Regions from separate parts of the Kribbella sp. NPDC004875 genome, predicted to be linked through region 1. Evidence: riboswitches for the same ligand, from Rfam matches in the RefSeq annotation. Region 1 holds a riboswitch; each other region holds the start of a gene.
What was found. A riboswitch is a leader RNA that binds a small molecule or an ion and turns the genes downstream of it on or off. The one in region 1 is predicted to bind ZMP and ZTP.
Positions count from the first base shown of each region.

Region 2: another riboswitch for ZMP and ZTP. It lies ahead of ACFYRH_RS24470 (bifunctional 5,10-methylenetetrahydrofolate dehydrogenase/5,10-methenyltetrahydrofolate cyclohydrolase); the one in region 1 lies ahead of ACFYRH_RS15630 (glycine hydroxymethyltransferase).
Region 3: another riboswitch for ZMP and ZTP. It lies ahead of ACFYRH_RS20595 (5-aminoimidazole-4-carboxamide ribonucleotide transformylase); the one in region 1 lies ahead of ACFYRH_RS15630 (glycine hydroxymethyltransferase).

Region 1 is NZ_JBIALI010000002.1:961,075-965,282, forward strand. Features, by position in the region: gene ACFYRH_RS15620 (GbsR/MarR family transcriptional regulator) at 1-90, opposite strand, end outside; gene ACFYRH_RS15625 (DHA2 family efflux MFS transporter permease subunit) at 153-1,703, shown strand; gene ACFYRH_RS15630 (glycine hydroxymethyltransferase) at 1,712-3,160, opposite strand; ZMP/ZTP riboswitch at 3,189-3,267, opposite strand; gene ACFYRH_RS15635 (acyl-CoA dehydrogenase family protein) at 3,267-4,208, opposite strand, start outside.
Region 2 is NZ_JBIALI010000004.1:461,999-466,206, forward strand. Features, by position in the region: gene ACFYRH_RS24445 (ubiquitin-like protein Pup) at 1-85, shown strand, start outside; gene prcB (proteasome subunit beta) at 94-936, shown strand; gene prcA (proteasome subunit alpha) at 976-1,836, shown strand; gene ACFYRH_RS24460 (NUDIX hydrolase) at 1,833-2,441, shown strand; gene ACFYRH_RS24465 (nitroreductase family deazaflavin-dependent oxidoreductase) at 2,452-2,874, shown strand; ZMP/ZTP riboswitch at 2,907-2,991, shown strand; gene ACFYRH_RS24470 (bifunctional 5,10-methylenetetrahydrofolate dehydrogenase/5,10-methenyltetrahydrofolate cyclohydrolase) at 3,011-3,871, shown strand; gene aroH (chorismate mutase) at 3,903-4,208, shown strand, end outside.
Region 3 is NZ_JBIALI010000003.1:707,468-711,675, reverse strand. Features, by position in the region: gene ACFYRH_RS20600 (MMPL family transporter) at 1-419, shown strand, start outside; gene ACFYRH_RS20595 (5-aminoimidazole-4-carboxamide ribonucleotide transformylase) at 458-1,336, opposite strand; ZMP/ZTP riboswitch at 1,355-1,432, opposite strand; gene ACFYRH_RS20590 (class I SAM-dependent methyltransferase) at 1,435-2,121, opposite strand; gene ACFYRH_RS20585 (CHAP domain-containing protein) at 3,574-4,098, opposite strand.

The DNA.
Region 1 (4,208 bases):
CGACATCGTCGGTACGCCACTGTTCGCCAGCACCCCGGCGAACCGCTCGACGAACTGACTGATCTCTTCCGGACTCGGTGCGGACGCCATGGTTGAAGCTTACAGTAATTTGATTTATCGCAACTATCAAAGATTTCTGATAGTTTGAATGCGTGACCACCACCACCGACACCTCCACGCCGACGCTCACCGGCGCCCGCCGCTTCGGTGTCCTCATCGCACTCTGTCTCGCCGTCCTCGTCCTCGGTCTCGACACCACCGTGCTGAACGTCGCGCTGCCCACGCTCGCCCAGGACCTGGACGCCTCGACCAGCCAGCTGCAGTGGATGGCGAACAGCTACAACCTCGTGCTCGCCGCGCTGCTGCTGCCGGCCGGTCTGCTCGGCGACCGGTTCGGCCGGCGGAAGATCATCGCGATCGCGCTCAGCCTGTTCGGGCTCGCGTCGCTCGCCTGCGCGCTGTCCGACTCGGCCGGGGCGCTGATCGCCGCCCGGGCGTTCCTCGGGATCGGCGCCGCGATGATCGTCCCGGTGGCGCTGTCGCTGATCACCGTGCTGTTCCGCACCGAGGTGGATCGGAAGAAGGCGATCGGCTTCTTCGTCGTTGCCAACAGCATCGGTATGCCGCTCGGCCCGATCGTCGGCGGCCTGCTCCTCGACCACGCCGGCTGGCAGTGGATCTTCGTGATCAACGTCCCGATCGCCTTCCTCGCCGCGCTGGCGGTGACGCTGCTGGTCCCGGAGAGCCGGAGCGCGAACCGGCCGGCGATCGACTGGCTCGGCATCCTGCTGTCCAGCGCCGGGCTGGCCGCGCTCGTGTACGGCGTGACGAAGGCCGGCGAGACCTCCTGGACAGCCGGCGTCACGGTGTCGTTCCTCGCGCTGGCCGTGGTCCTGATCGCCGGGTTCCTGGTGTGGCAGCGGCGGAACAGTGCGCCGTTGATCGAGCTGCGGTTGTTCCGCGAGCGGGTGTTCACCGGGGGCGCCGTGCTGCTGACGGTGTCGGTGTTCGCGATCTTCGGGTTGCTGTTCACGATGCCGCAGTACTTCCAGGGCATCGACGGGTCGGACGCTCTGCACACCGGGCTCAAGCTGCTGCCGTTCATCGGTGGCATGACCGTCGGTGCGAAGCTGGCCGAGCCGGTGGAGGCACGGATCGGGACCCGGCTGGTCGTGATGGCGGGCTTCGTGGTGATGGCGGCCGGGTTCGTGCTCGGAGCCTTCACCGAGCTCGGCACCGGGTACGGGTACACCGCGATCTGGTTCGTGGTGGTCGGTTTCGGCCTCGGCTGCTCGATGCCGCAGGCAATGAACGCGGCGCTCGGGGTCCTCGACCCGGAGCGGGCCGGCACCGGATCCGGTCTGCTGCAGGCGTTCCGGCAGGTCGGCGGCACGGTCGGCGTCGCCGTCCTCGGGACCGTGCTGAACTCGGTCTACCGTTCCAACGTCGACACGACCGGCCTCCCTGCGCAGGCTGCCGATGCGGTGCGGAAGAGTCTCGGCGGTGGGCTTGCGGTGGCGACCACGACGGGCTCGGCGGGGCTCCTGAGCGACGTACGCGATGCGTTCATCACCAGCTTGAACACCACGATGTGGGTGTCCGGTGCGATCGCGGTCGCCGGCGCGGTGCTGGCCGCCGTACTGATGCCGAAGAGAGCTGCCCGCCCCCAGCAGAGTGAGAGCGGGCAGTCAGTGATGAGTTGAGCCGGCGATCAGTTGAGCTCGAGGCCCGGGTACAGCGGGAACTTGTCGAGCATCTCGGCCGAAGCGGCCTTGGTCTTGTCGGCGACCCCGTCGGCCAGCACGTACTTCGCCTTCGACGGAGCACCCGCGGACGTGGTGGTCGGCGTGGTCGCGGACAGCACGTCCACGATCAGCTCGGCCACCCGGTCGAACTCGTCGCCGCCGAAGCCGCGGGTGGTGAGCGCCGGTGTGCCGATCCGGACGCCGGAGGTGTACCAGGCGCCGTTCGGGTCCCGCGGTACGGCGTTGCGGTTCGTCACGATGCCCGCGTCGAGCAGCGCCGACTCGGCCTGCCGTCCGGTGATGCCGTACGACGAGACGTCCAGCAGCACCAGGTGGTTCTCGGTGCCGTCGGTCACCAGTTTCACGCCGCGCTTCATCAGCCCCTCGGCCAGCGTGACCGCGTTGTCGGCGACGGCCTGCGCATACTGCTGGAAGGCGGGCTGCCGCGCCTCGGCCAGCGCGACCGCCTTCGCCGCCATCGTCTGGCTCAGCGGACCACCCAGGACCATCGGGCACCCGCGGTCCACCGACTCGGCGTACTCCGGCTGGCAGAGCACCATGCCGCCGCGCGGGCCGCGCAGCGACTTGTGCGTCGTCGTGGTGGTGACGTGCGCGTGCGGGATCGGGTCGAAGTCGTCGGTGAAGACCTTGCCCGCGACCAGGCCGGCGAAGTGCGCCATGTCGACCATCAGCGTGGCTCCGACCTCGTCGGCGATCTCGCGCATCTTGGCGAAGTTCACCTTGCGCGGGTACGCCGAGTAGCCGGCGATCAGGATCAGCGGCTTGAACTCACGAGCGGCCGCGGCCACTGCGTCGTAGTCGAGCAGGCCGGTCTCCGGGTCGGTGCCGTAGGAGTGCTGGTTGAACATCTTGCCGGAGATGTTCGGCCGGAACCCGTGGGTGAGGTGACCGCCGGCGTCCAGCGACATGCCGAGCATCTTCTGGTCGCCGAGCGCCTTGCGGAGCTTGGTCCAGTCCTCCTCGGTGAGGTCGTTGACGTGCTTCGCGCCCGCCTCGGCCAGTGCCGGGGACTCGATCCGCTGCGCGAGGATCGCCCAGAAGGCGACCAGGTTCGCGTCGATGCCGGAGTGCGGCTGGACGTACGCGTGCGGTGCGCCGAACAGCGCGGTCGCGTGGTCCGCGGCGGTCTGCTCGACGGTGTCGACGTTCTGGCAGCCGGCGTAGAAACGGTGCCCGATGGTGCCCTCGGCGTACTTGTCCGACAGCCAGTTGCCCATCGTCAGCAAGGTGGCGGGGGAGGCGTAGTTCTCACTCGCGATCAGCTTCAGCGAGGAACGCTGGTCGGCCAGTTCGGACCTGATCGCGCCGGCGATGGTGGGCTCCACCGCGGCGATCACCTGGAGCGCGTTGTTGTACGCGGCCGACGCGGCGGCGGCGTCGAAGGGCTGAGTCATCGTTGTCTCTCCTGCGGTTGCAGTGGGTCGAAGGCACCCAGGCGCACGGTGCCGACGGATTTCGCTCCCCGGTGGTACTCCACCTAGCGCGCCAGTCGCGACCAGCTCACCCTATCGCGCGGGCGACGATCTGCTCGAACGGCGTCGTCCTCGGCAACGTGCCGAACACACCGCCCCAGTCGTTGGCCAATCGCGCCGCGACGAACGCGTCGGCGACCGCGGGAGTGGAGTGCCGGATCAGTAGCGAGGCCTGCAGGCACAGGGCCATCTGCGCGGCCAGCCGGCGCGCGCCGGCTTCGGCGTTCCCGAGATCAGCAAGCGCTTGCAGGACGTCGTTCACCGCCGCGTCCAGCCGCGCGTCGGCACCTTGCGCGGCGCCGACCTCGAGCAGCCAGGCGTCGAGCGACTCGGGCCGGCGGAGTGCCCGCAGTACGTCGAGCGCGTTGACAGTGCCCGAACCTTCCCAGATCGAGTTCAGCGGCGACTCCCGGTAGAGCAGCGGGAGGCCCGACTCCTCGACGTACCCGTTGCCGCCGAGGCATTCGAGCGCCTCGGCCACCATGAACGGCGTCCGCTTGCACACCCAGAACTTCGCCAACGGCAAGCCGATCCGCCGGAAGGCGGCCTCCTGCTCGTTGCCGGCCAGGGACGCGTCGACCGCCGCGGCGAGCCGCATACCGAGCGCTGTGGCTGCCTCGCTCTCGATCGCCAGGTCGGCGAGCACGTTCTGCATCGCGGGCTTGTCGGCGAGCAGCCCACCGAACGCGCTGCGGTGCCGCGTGTGCCAGATCGCCTCGACCAGCGCCCGCCGCTGCAGCGCGGACGAGCCGAGCACGCAGTCCAGCCGGGTCGCCGCGACCATCTCGATGATCGTCCGGACCCCGGCGCCCTCGTCGCCGAGGCGATACCCGACGGTGCCGTGGAACTCGACCTCGCTGGACGCGTTCGACCGGTTGCCGAGCTTGTCCTTGAGCCGCTGCAGCGCGAACGGGTTCCGGTTGCCGTCGGCAAGGACCCGCGGTACGACGAAGCAGCTCAGCCCGTCCGG
Region 2 (4,208 bases), on a different contig from region 1:
CTCGATCCTGGACGAGATCGACGAGGTCCTCGAGGAGAACGCCGAGGAGTTCGTTCGCGGATTCGTGCAAAAGGGTGGGGAGTGAACCGCTCGATGACATTCGATGCCTCCGGCCGGTTGCCGGAAGCCTTCCTGACCCCAGGGGGCTCGTCGTTCATGGACTTCCTGGCCGGGCACGCGCCCGACCTGTTGCCCGGACGGCGGTCCCCGGGGGCGGGTGACCTGTCCAGTGAGGTCCCGCACGGGACGACGATCGTCGCCGCCACCTTCCCCGGTGGCGTGGTGATGGCCGGCGACCGGCGGGCCACGATGGGCAACATCATCGCCCAGCGTGACATCGAGAAGGTGTTCCCGGCCGACGAGTACTCGGTCGTCGCCTTCGCCGGCTCGGCCGGTTTCGGGATCGAGATGGTCCGGCTGTTCCAGGTCGAGCTGGAGCACTACGAGAAGCTCGAGGGCGCCACCCTCAGCCTGGACGGCAAGTCCAACCGGCTGAGCGCGCTGATCCGGGGCAACCTGGCGATGGCGATGCAGGGTCTGGCCGTGGTGCCGCTGTTCGCGGGCTACGACGACGACCTGAAGGGCGGGCGGATCTTCTCGTACGACGCCACCGGCGGCCGCTACGAGGAGCACCACTTCCACAGCGTCGGCTCGGGTTCGCTGTTCGCCCGCGGCGCGCTGAAGAAGCTGTACCGCGAGGACCTGTCCGAGATCGACTGCGTGACGGTGACGATCCAGTCCCTGATCGACGCGGCCGACGACGATTCGGCGACCGGTGGCCCGGACATGCTCCGGCGGATCTTCCCGGTGGTCGGCGTGGTCACCGCGGACGGCTACCGGCGACTGCCGGAGGACGAGGTCGCGGGGCTCGTCGACGCGGCCTGGAGCCAGCGGCACCAGCGGCCCGACGGTCCGGCCTCGGCATCCCTGATCTGACGCTGTCTTGTCCCCCCGACCGAACTGACAGAGGATTCGATGAGCGTTCCCTTCTACGTCTCGCCCGAGCAGCTGATGCGGGACCGGGCGGACTTCGCCCGGAAAGGCATCGCCAAGGGCCGCAGCGCGATCGCGCTGCAATATGCCGACGGCATCCTGTTCGTCGCGGAGAACCGCTCGCCCGCCCTGCACAAGGTGGCCGAGATCTACGACCGGATGGCCTTCGCGGCCGTCGGCCGGTACAACGAGTTCGAGAACCTGCGGATCGCCGGCGTCCGGCTGGCCGACATGCGTGGGTACTCCTACGACCGGCGCGACGTCACCGGCCGGGCACTGGCCAACGCGTACGCGCAGACCCTCGGAGCGATCTTCTCCTCCGGCGGTGAGAAGCCGCTCGAGGTGGAGATCCTGGTCGCCGAGGTCGGGTCCTCGTCGGCCGAGGACCAGATCTACCGGCTCACCTACGACGGCTCGATCGCGGACGTCCGCGGGTACGCCGTGATGGGTGGCCCGGCCGAGCAGGTCGCGGACTACGTCGGCGAGCACTACACCGACGGCATCTCGCTGGCCGGCGCGCTCCGGCTCGCGGTGGACGCGCTCGGCCACGACGGCACCGACGTCCGGGCGCTGACCCCGGACCAGCTCGAGGTCGCCGTCCTGGACCGGACCAGGTCCCAGGTACGGAAGTTCAAGCGGATGACCGAGGAGACGCTGGAGCGGATCCTGTCCGAGTCCCGGCCTGCCGAGGAACCGACCGGCTCCGAGGACGCCGAGGACTCTGGTTCCGCGAAGGCCGAGGACACCACGTCCGCGTCGGCCGACGACACCGCGGTCGCGCCGCCGTCGGACGACGTACCGGTGGCTCCGCCGGAGAATCCCGACGACGACCGTCCGCTGTGACGGATCAGCACGAGAGCTCAGCCGTCACGGACACCGTGGCGGCTGAGTCGTCTCGGCCCGCCGATCCGGCGCCGTGGGAGTTGCTGGGGGAGGAGCAGGGCTTCCAGCGGTTCTTGAGCGTGCGCCTGCGCACGTACCGGATGCCGGACGGTCGCGAGGTCGAGTGGGACGTGCTCGGTCCCGAGGCCGGGGTGGCCTCCGGGGTCACCGTGCTGCCGCTGACGCCGGAGGGACGGATCGTCACGATCCGGATGTTCCGCGCCGGCCCGGACAGCGTCGTCACGAACCTGCCCGGCGGCCTGGTGGAGCCCGGCGAGGAGGTGGCGGTCGCCGGTGCCCGTGAGCTCGAGGAGGAGACCGGCTACACCTGCGAGACGCTCGACGTGGTCGGCTGGCAGTGGTCCGGCTCGTCGTCGACGTTCCGCAAGTACGTCGCGATCGCGCGCGGCTGCCGTCCGGACGGGAAGCAGCAACTGGACGAGGCTGAGGACTGTGTGCCGGTCGAGCTGTCGGTGGACGCGTTCCGTGCCGAACTGCGGACTCCCGGTGCGATGACCGGAATCGATGCCGCGTATCTGGCGTTGGACCATGCGGGACTTCTCTGAAAGGAGCCTTATGAGCGACTGGAACGCGGGCATCATCGCGGAGTTCCGCGCCAATGAAGGCAGGGTCGGCGGGCAGTTCGAGGGCGCGCCGATGGTTCTGCTGCATCACCGCGGCCGCAAGAGCGGTGCGGAGTACGTCGCCCCGACGATGTACCTGCGAAGCGAGACCGACCCGGACGTGATCTACGTGTTCGCGAGCAAGGGCGGCGCCCCGGCGAACCCGGACTGGTACCGCAACCTGACCGCGGCCGGCGAGGCCACCGTCGAGGTCGGCATCGAGACGTACCAGGTCAAGGTCACCGACGTCACTGGCGCTGATCGCGACCGCATCTACGCCGAGCAGGCCCGCCGCTATCCGGGTTTCGCCGAGTACGAACGGCGTACCGCGGGCGTTCGCACGATTCCGGTGCTGGAGCTCAGCCGGACGCCGTGAGGTCTGGGCCCGCCCGAAGGGTCGGTATCCTGAGGGCGGACCGCGACTGGCGCTGAGGTGGACGACCACCGGGGAACGGTCTGCCATCCGGCTTCGCCGCGCGCCTGGGCACCTTCGTCTTCCGAGGAGTGCACAGATGACAGCCGAGTTGATGACCGGGACCGAGTTGGCCGCCGAGATGGTGGCCAAGGCGGCCGAGCGCGCGCAGGCGGTGCAGGCGCAGTACGGCGTCCAGCCGTGTCTGGCGACCGTGCTGGTCGGTGACGATCCCGCGTCGGCGACGTACGTGCGGATGAAGCAGAACCGGTCGAAGAAGGCCGGGATCGCGTCCCGGAGCATCGTGCTGCCCGCCGAGACCACGACCGAGGAACTGGTCGGCGAGATCACGAAGCTCTCCACGGACCCGGCGGTGCACGGGATCCTGCTGCAGCACCCGGTGCCGGCGCAGATCGACGAGCGGGCCGCGTTCGAGGCGATCGACCCGGCGAAGGACGTCGACGGCGTGACGATGCGGTCGTTCGCCGCGATGGCCTTCGGGGATCCCGGGTTCCGCTCGGCGACGCCCGGCGGGATCCTCCGGTTGCTCGAGGCGTACGACGTACCGCTCGAAGGTGCGCACGCGGTGGTGATCGGCCGCAGCCCGATCCTCGGTAAGCCGGCCGGCATGTTGCTGCTGGCATCGAACGCGACCGTGACCTACGCGCACTCCCGGACCCGGGACCTGCCCGACCTGGTGCGGACCGCGGACGTACTGATCGCCGCGGTCGGGAAGCCGAACTTCGTCCGCGGTGACTGGCTGAAGCCGGGCGTCGTGGTGGTCGACGCGGGCTACAACGAGGGCAATGTCGGGGACGTGCATTTCGAGGAGGCCGCGGCGGTCGCCCGGCTGATCACCCCGGTTCCGGGCGGCGTCGGGCCGATGACGATCGCGCTGCTGCTGGAGCAGACGGTCGACGCTGCTGAGACGGCTGTCCGCTCTTTGACTACATTGGCCTAAGGTTTGGGGGAGACGACCAAGGAGGCGAGACGTGGCGGTACGGGCGATCCGGGGGGCCACCCAGCTGGACGTGGACGAGCGTGAGCATCTGCTCGAACGGTCCGCGGAGCTGGTGAAGGCGGTCCTGGAGGCGAACGATCTGGAGAACGAGGATCTGATCAGCATCCTGTTCACCGTCACGTCGGACCTGCGCTCGGAGTTTCCCGCCGTCGCGGGCCGCCAGATCGGGCTGACCGACGTACCGCTGATGTGCATGCAGGAGATCCCGGTCCCGCACGCGCTGCCGCGGGTCGTCCGCCTGATGGTGCACACCGAGACGTCGCGGTCGCGCGACAAG
Region 3 (4,208 bases), on a different contig from region 1:
CGATGCTGATGTTCGCAATCGTGTTCGGGTTGTCGATGGACTACGAGGTGTTTCTGTTGTCCCGGGTGCACGAGGCATGGATCGCGACCAAGGACAGCCACCGCGCGGTGGCGATCGGGATCGGCGCGACCGCGCGCGTGATCACCACCGCGGCCGCGATCATGGTCGTGGTGTTCCTGAGCTTCGTGCTGGACGACGACCCGACGGTGAAGATGCTGGCGGTCGGCATGGCCGTCGCCGTGCTGATCGACGCCAGCATCGTCCGGATGATCCTGGTTCCGTCCGTGATGACGCTGCTCGGCCCGCAGGCCTGGTGGCTGCCGCGCTGGCTGGACCGGATCGTCCCCGACATCCAGCTCGAAGGCGGCGAGCCACCGGCACCGCCGGCACCGCGGGAGAAGGTCGGCTCCGCCTCCTGACCAGTGCCGGAGATCCGCCTCGGGATCGCGGCCGGAGATCAGTGCCGGAACAGGCGTACGCCGGTCGCGGACCAACGGATCCCGCGCTCGGCGCACGCGGCCGCGACCTCGCCCGACCGGATCGACCCACCGGGCTCCGCGATGTGCGTGACGCCGTACCGCTGTGCCTCCTCGACGTTGTCGCTGAAGGGCAGGGCGCCGTCGGACACCATCGTGACGCCGGTGAGCGGTTCGTCCGAACAGCGTGACCACCAGAGCGCGGCCTTCTCGCCGGCCAGCCGCGTGCAGTCCACACGCGACTGCTGACCGGCACCGATCCCGATCGCCATGCCGTCCTTCACCATCACCACGGTGTTCGATTGGGTGTACCGGGCAACGATCATGCCGAGGACGGCGTCGTCGGGGAGGTCGGCCGGGATCGGCAGTGCGTCGCGCTCCTGCGTCAGCCGTACGCCGAAGATCTCGCGCGCCTCTTCAGCCGGTGGCTCGAACTCCGGGTCGATCTCCAGCACGAGATAGGTCCCGCGCTTCTTCGCCGCCAGGATCTCGATGACGCCCTCGTCGTACCCGGGCGCGATGATCCCGTCCGACACCACCCGCTTCAGTACGCCGGCCAACTCCAGGTCGACCGGGTGCGAGACCGCGACGAAATCGCCGTACGACGACTTCGGATCGGCGTCCCGAGCCCTGCTGTACGCCTCCGCGACGGTCGCGCCGAGCGCCGCACCGGCGGGGGACACGTGCTTGTACGACGCCGCCGCGGGCCTGCCGAACCTTCGCGCGGCCTCCCGCACCAACTGCCAGCCGGTCAGGGCGTCGAGGATGTTGATGTACGACGGTTCGCCGGCCAGCACCGTGAACGGCGCGTGCTCCAGAGCGGCCGCTTGATGAGGATTCATGCCGTACCGCAGACGCATCGGGACCTCCGAGTCGATCGGAGGCGCCCAGGCGGACGACGCCTTGCTACTTCGCTCCCTGGTGGTGATCCACCCTCGCCAGTCGCGGTGCCGCCAGCCTACTTCGTAGCGCGGACAACCAGCAGCCGCGAGTCCTCGGCGAGCGGCTCGCCGTGCCATCCGCCGTCGATGGTCACGCCCGTGAAACCGGCGATCCGGAGATCGGCCAGGAGTTCGTCGGCCGACCGGAAGTACAAGACGTTGCGGTAGACCGCGTCGTGGCCGTCGGGGAACACGTTGTGCGCGTCGAACACCACCCGGCCGTCCGCGATCTCGATCAGCTCGAGCCACTCCTTCAAATGCCCGACCGCGGTGTCGCGTTCGCCGTACGTCGCCTCGCTCGTCCACTGCTCCCACGCGCGCATCGCCGGGTTGCGGGACTCGAACGCGAACACCCCGCCGGAACGCAACGCGGCGGCGATCGCGCTCACCGACGCCTGGTGTTCGGCGACATGCATCATCGTGTTGCCGCTGCTCACCACGAGATCGACATCGCCCGTCGGCCGCACCACGTGGTGGTCCCCGTCGATCCAGGTGACGCCGTCGGCTCCCGGCTGCCGGCGCGCATACCCGAGCATCGTCGTACTCGGGTCAATGCCGATCACCACCCGGCCCGGCGCGACCAGCGATCGGGTCAGCATGCCGGTGCCACACCCGAAGTCGATGACCTTCGCTGCACCCTCCGCCAATGACCGGTAATACGCATGGTCGTCACCCGGCGGGTTGTCCAGGTCATAAAGCTCCACCAACGACTCATCGCCATACGGGTCACCAGTCACGCCCCGCATGCTAGGCACCCCCATCCCCCCGAACCAGCCAATAACCACCCCGGCGCGCCACCCCGCCCCAGCCAACGGCGCCCTACCCCAGCCAACGGCGCCCTACCCCAGCCAACGGCGCCCCGCCCCACCCAACGGTGCCCCGCCCCACCCAACGGTGCCCCGCCCCACCCAACGGTGCCCTGGCACAGGCAACGGTGCCCGGGCACAGGCTACGGTGACTGGGCCAGGCAACGGTGCCCTTGCACAGGAAATAACAGGCCTTCACGCACCACGTCCTGTGCAAGCCACCGCCCGGTGGCACCCACAGCCGCCGCACAGCACTGGCCCGTGCGGCGCCACCGCCCGGTCCGCACGGCCCACCCAGTTCGCCCAGCCAACGGTGCCGTGCCCCAGCTAACGGTGCTGTGACCCAGCTAACGGTGCCCTGGCACAGGAAATAACAGGCCTCCACGCACCACGTCCTGTGCAAGCCCCGGCCCCGTCCGGTGGCACCCACAGCCGCCGCACAGCACTGGCCCCGTGCGGCGCCCCCCGCCCGGTCCGCCCAGCCTGGGCGCCCGTGTGTCATCTCGTGGGTTGCCCCCTGAGGTGGTGGGTTGCCGCCCGGAAATTCAAGGGGGCAACCCACCGCTTCAGTGGGCATCCGCTCGGTGAGCTCTGCGCTGCGGGGCGTGCCGCGCGCGGGTCACAGAGAGGATGGGCTGTGGGTATGCCGAGCGCGGGGCCGGCGGGTATACCGATCGCCGGTGTGCTGACGTGGAGCACGCTCGGCGCGGGTACGTCGCCGCTCGTGTACTGAGTCGGACCGGCGGACGGGGACGGAGGACGGGCGCCCAGCCGCGTGGGGAGCGCCGCACGAGGAACGTTGGTGTTGGGGGAGTGCCTCGCGTGAGCGGCGCAGATGGGGCGGGCTACGGATGGGGGAGCGCTGGAGGCGGGGGTGTGCCGCGGGAAGGTGGGACGTGGGGGTGTGCCGCGCGGGAAGGTGGGAGGTGGGGGGTGTGCCGCGCGGGAAGGTGGGAGGTGGGGGGTGTGCCGCCCGGGAACGTGGGATGTGCGGGTGTGCCGCGCGGGGACGTTTGAGGTGGGGGGCCGCGTGGGAGCGCCGCACGAGGAACGTCGGGGCTGGGGGAGTGCCTCGCGTGAACGCCGGAGGTGGAGCGGGCTACGTACAGGGAGCGCCGGGGGTGGAGCGAGCTACGTACGGGGAGCGTTGCAGGTGGGGAGTGCCGTGCGGGGAACGCGGGAGGCAGGGGAGTGCCGCGCGGGGAGGTCGGACCTGCGGGTGTGCCGCGCGGGGACGTGGGAGGTGGGGGTGGCGTGTGGGGAGCGTGGGTGGGGAGAGCCGGTGCGGGGGACGAGCGCCGCACCGGCTCGTTCGGGGGGATCTGCTGGGCGAAGCCCGCCAGGCTGGGATCAGACGGCGGACACCCAGGCGTAGATGTCGGCCGGGCGGCCGGCGGCCGCGGCGTGCGTCGGGTCGAACGGGCCGTGTTTGCTGACCTGGTTGTTCGAGTTGCCCTCGACCGTGGTGATCTTCCCGTCGGTGCCGACGGCAACGACCACGCCGGTGTGCACGCTGGTGTCGGTGTTGTCCGGGCCGGTGCCGTAGAGCACGATGTCGCCCGGCTGCATGCCGGTGTCGCCGTCGTGGGTGCGGCCCTTGCCCTGGCCCCAGGTGTAGATGTCACCCGTGAAGCCGTAGTTGGGGATGTCGATGCCGGCCTGCCGCCAGGTCCAGGTGGCGAAGTGCGCACACCAGGCCTCGCACGGGCCGTACGGGTTGCAGTTGCTACCGGGCGGTGTCTCCTGCTGGCCGACTTCGCCGTTCGCCGCGTTCACGATCGTGGTCCGGGTGTCGGCCGCGGACGCCGTCAGCGACAGCGATCCGAACAGTGCGACCAGCACGGATGCCACGAGCAGTCGTATCGAGAGGCGCATGAGTCACTCCGATCTGGAGAGGGGGCGGTAAAAACCTTGCGGTCTCGCCAGATCAGTATGTGACTAACCTACTTCACAGAGCCATTACGGCGTCATCAAGTTACGAACAC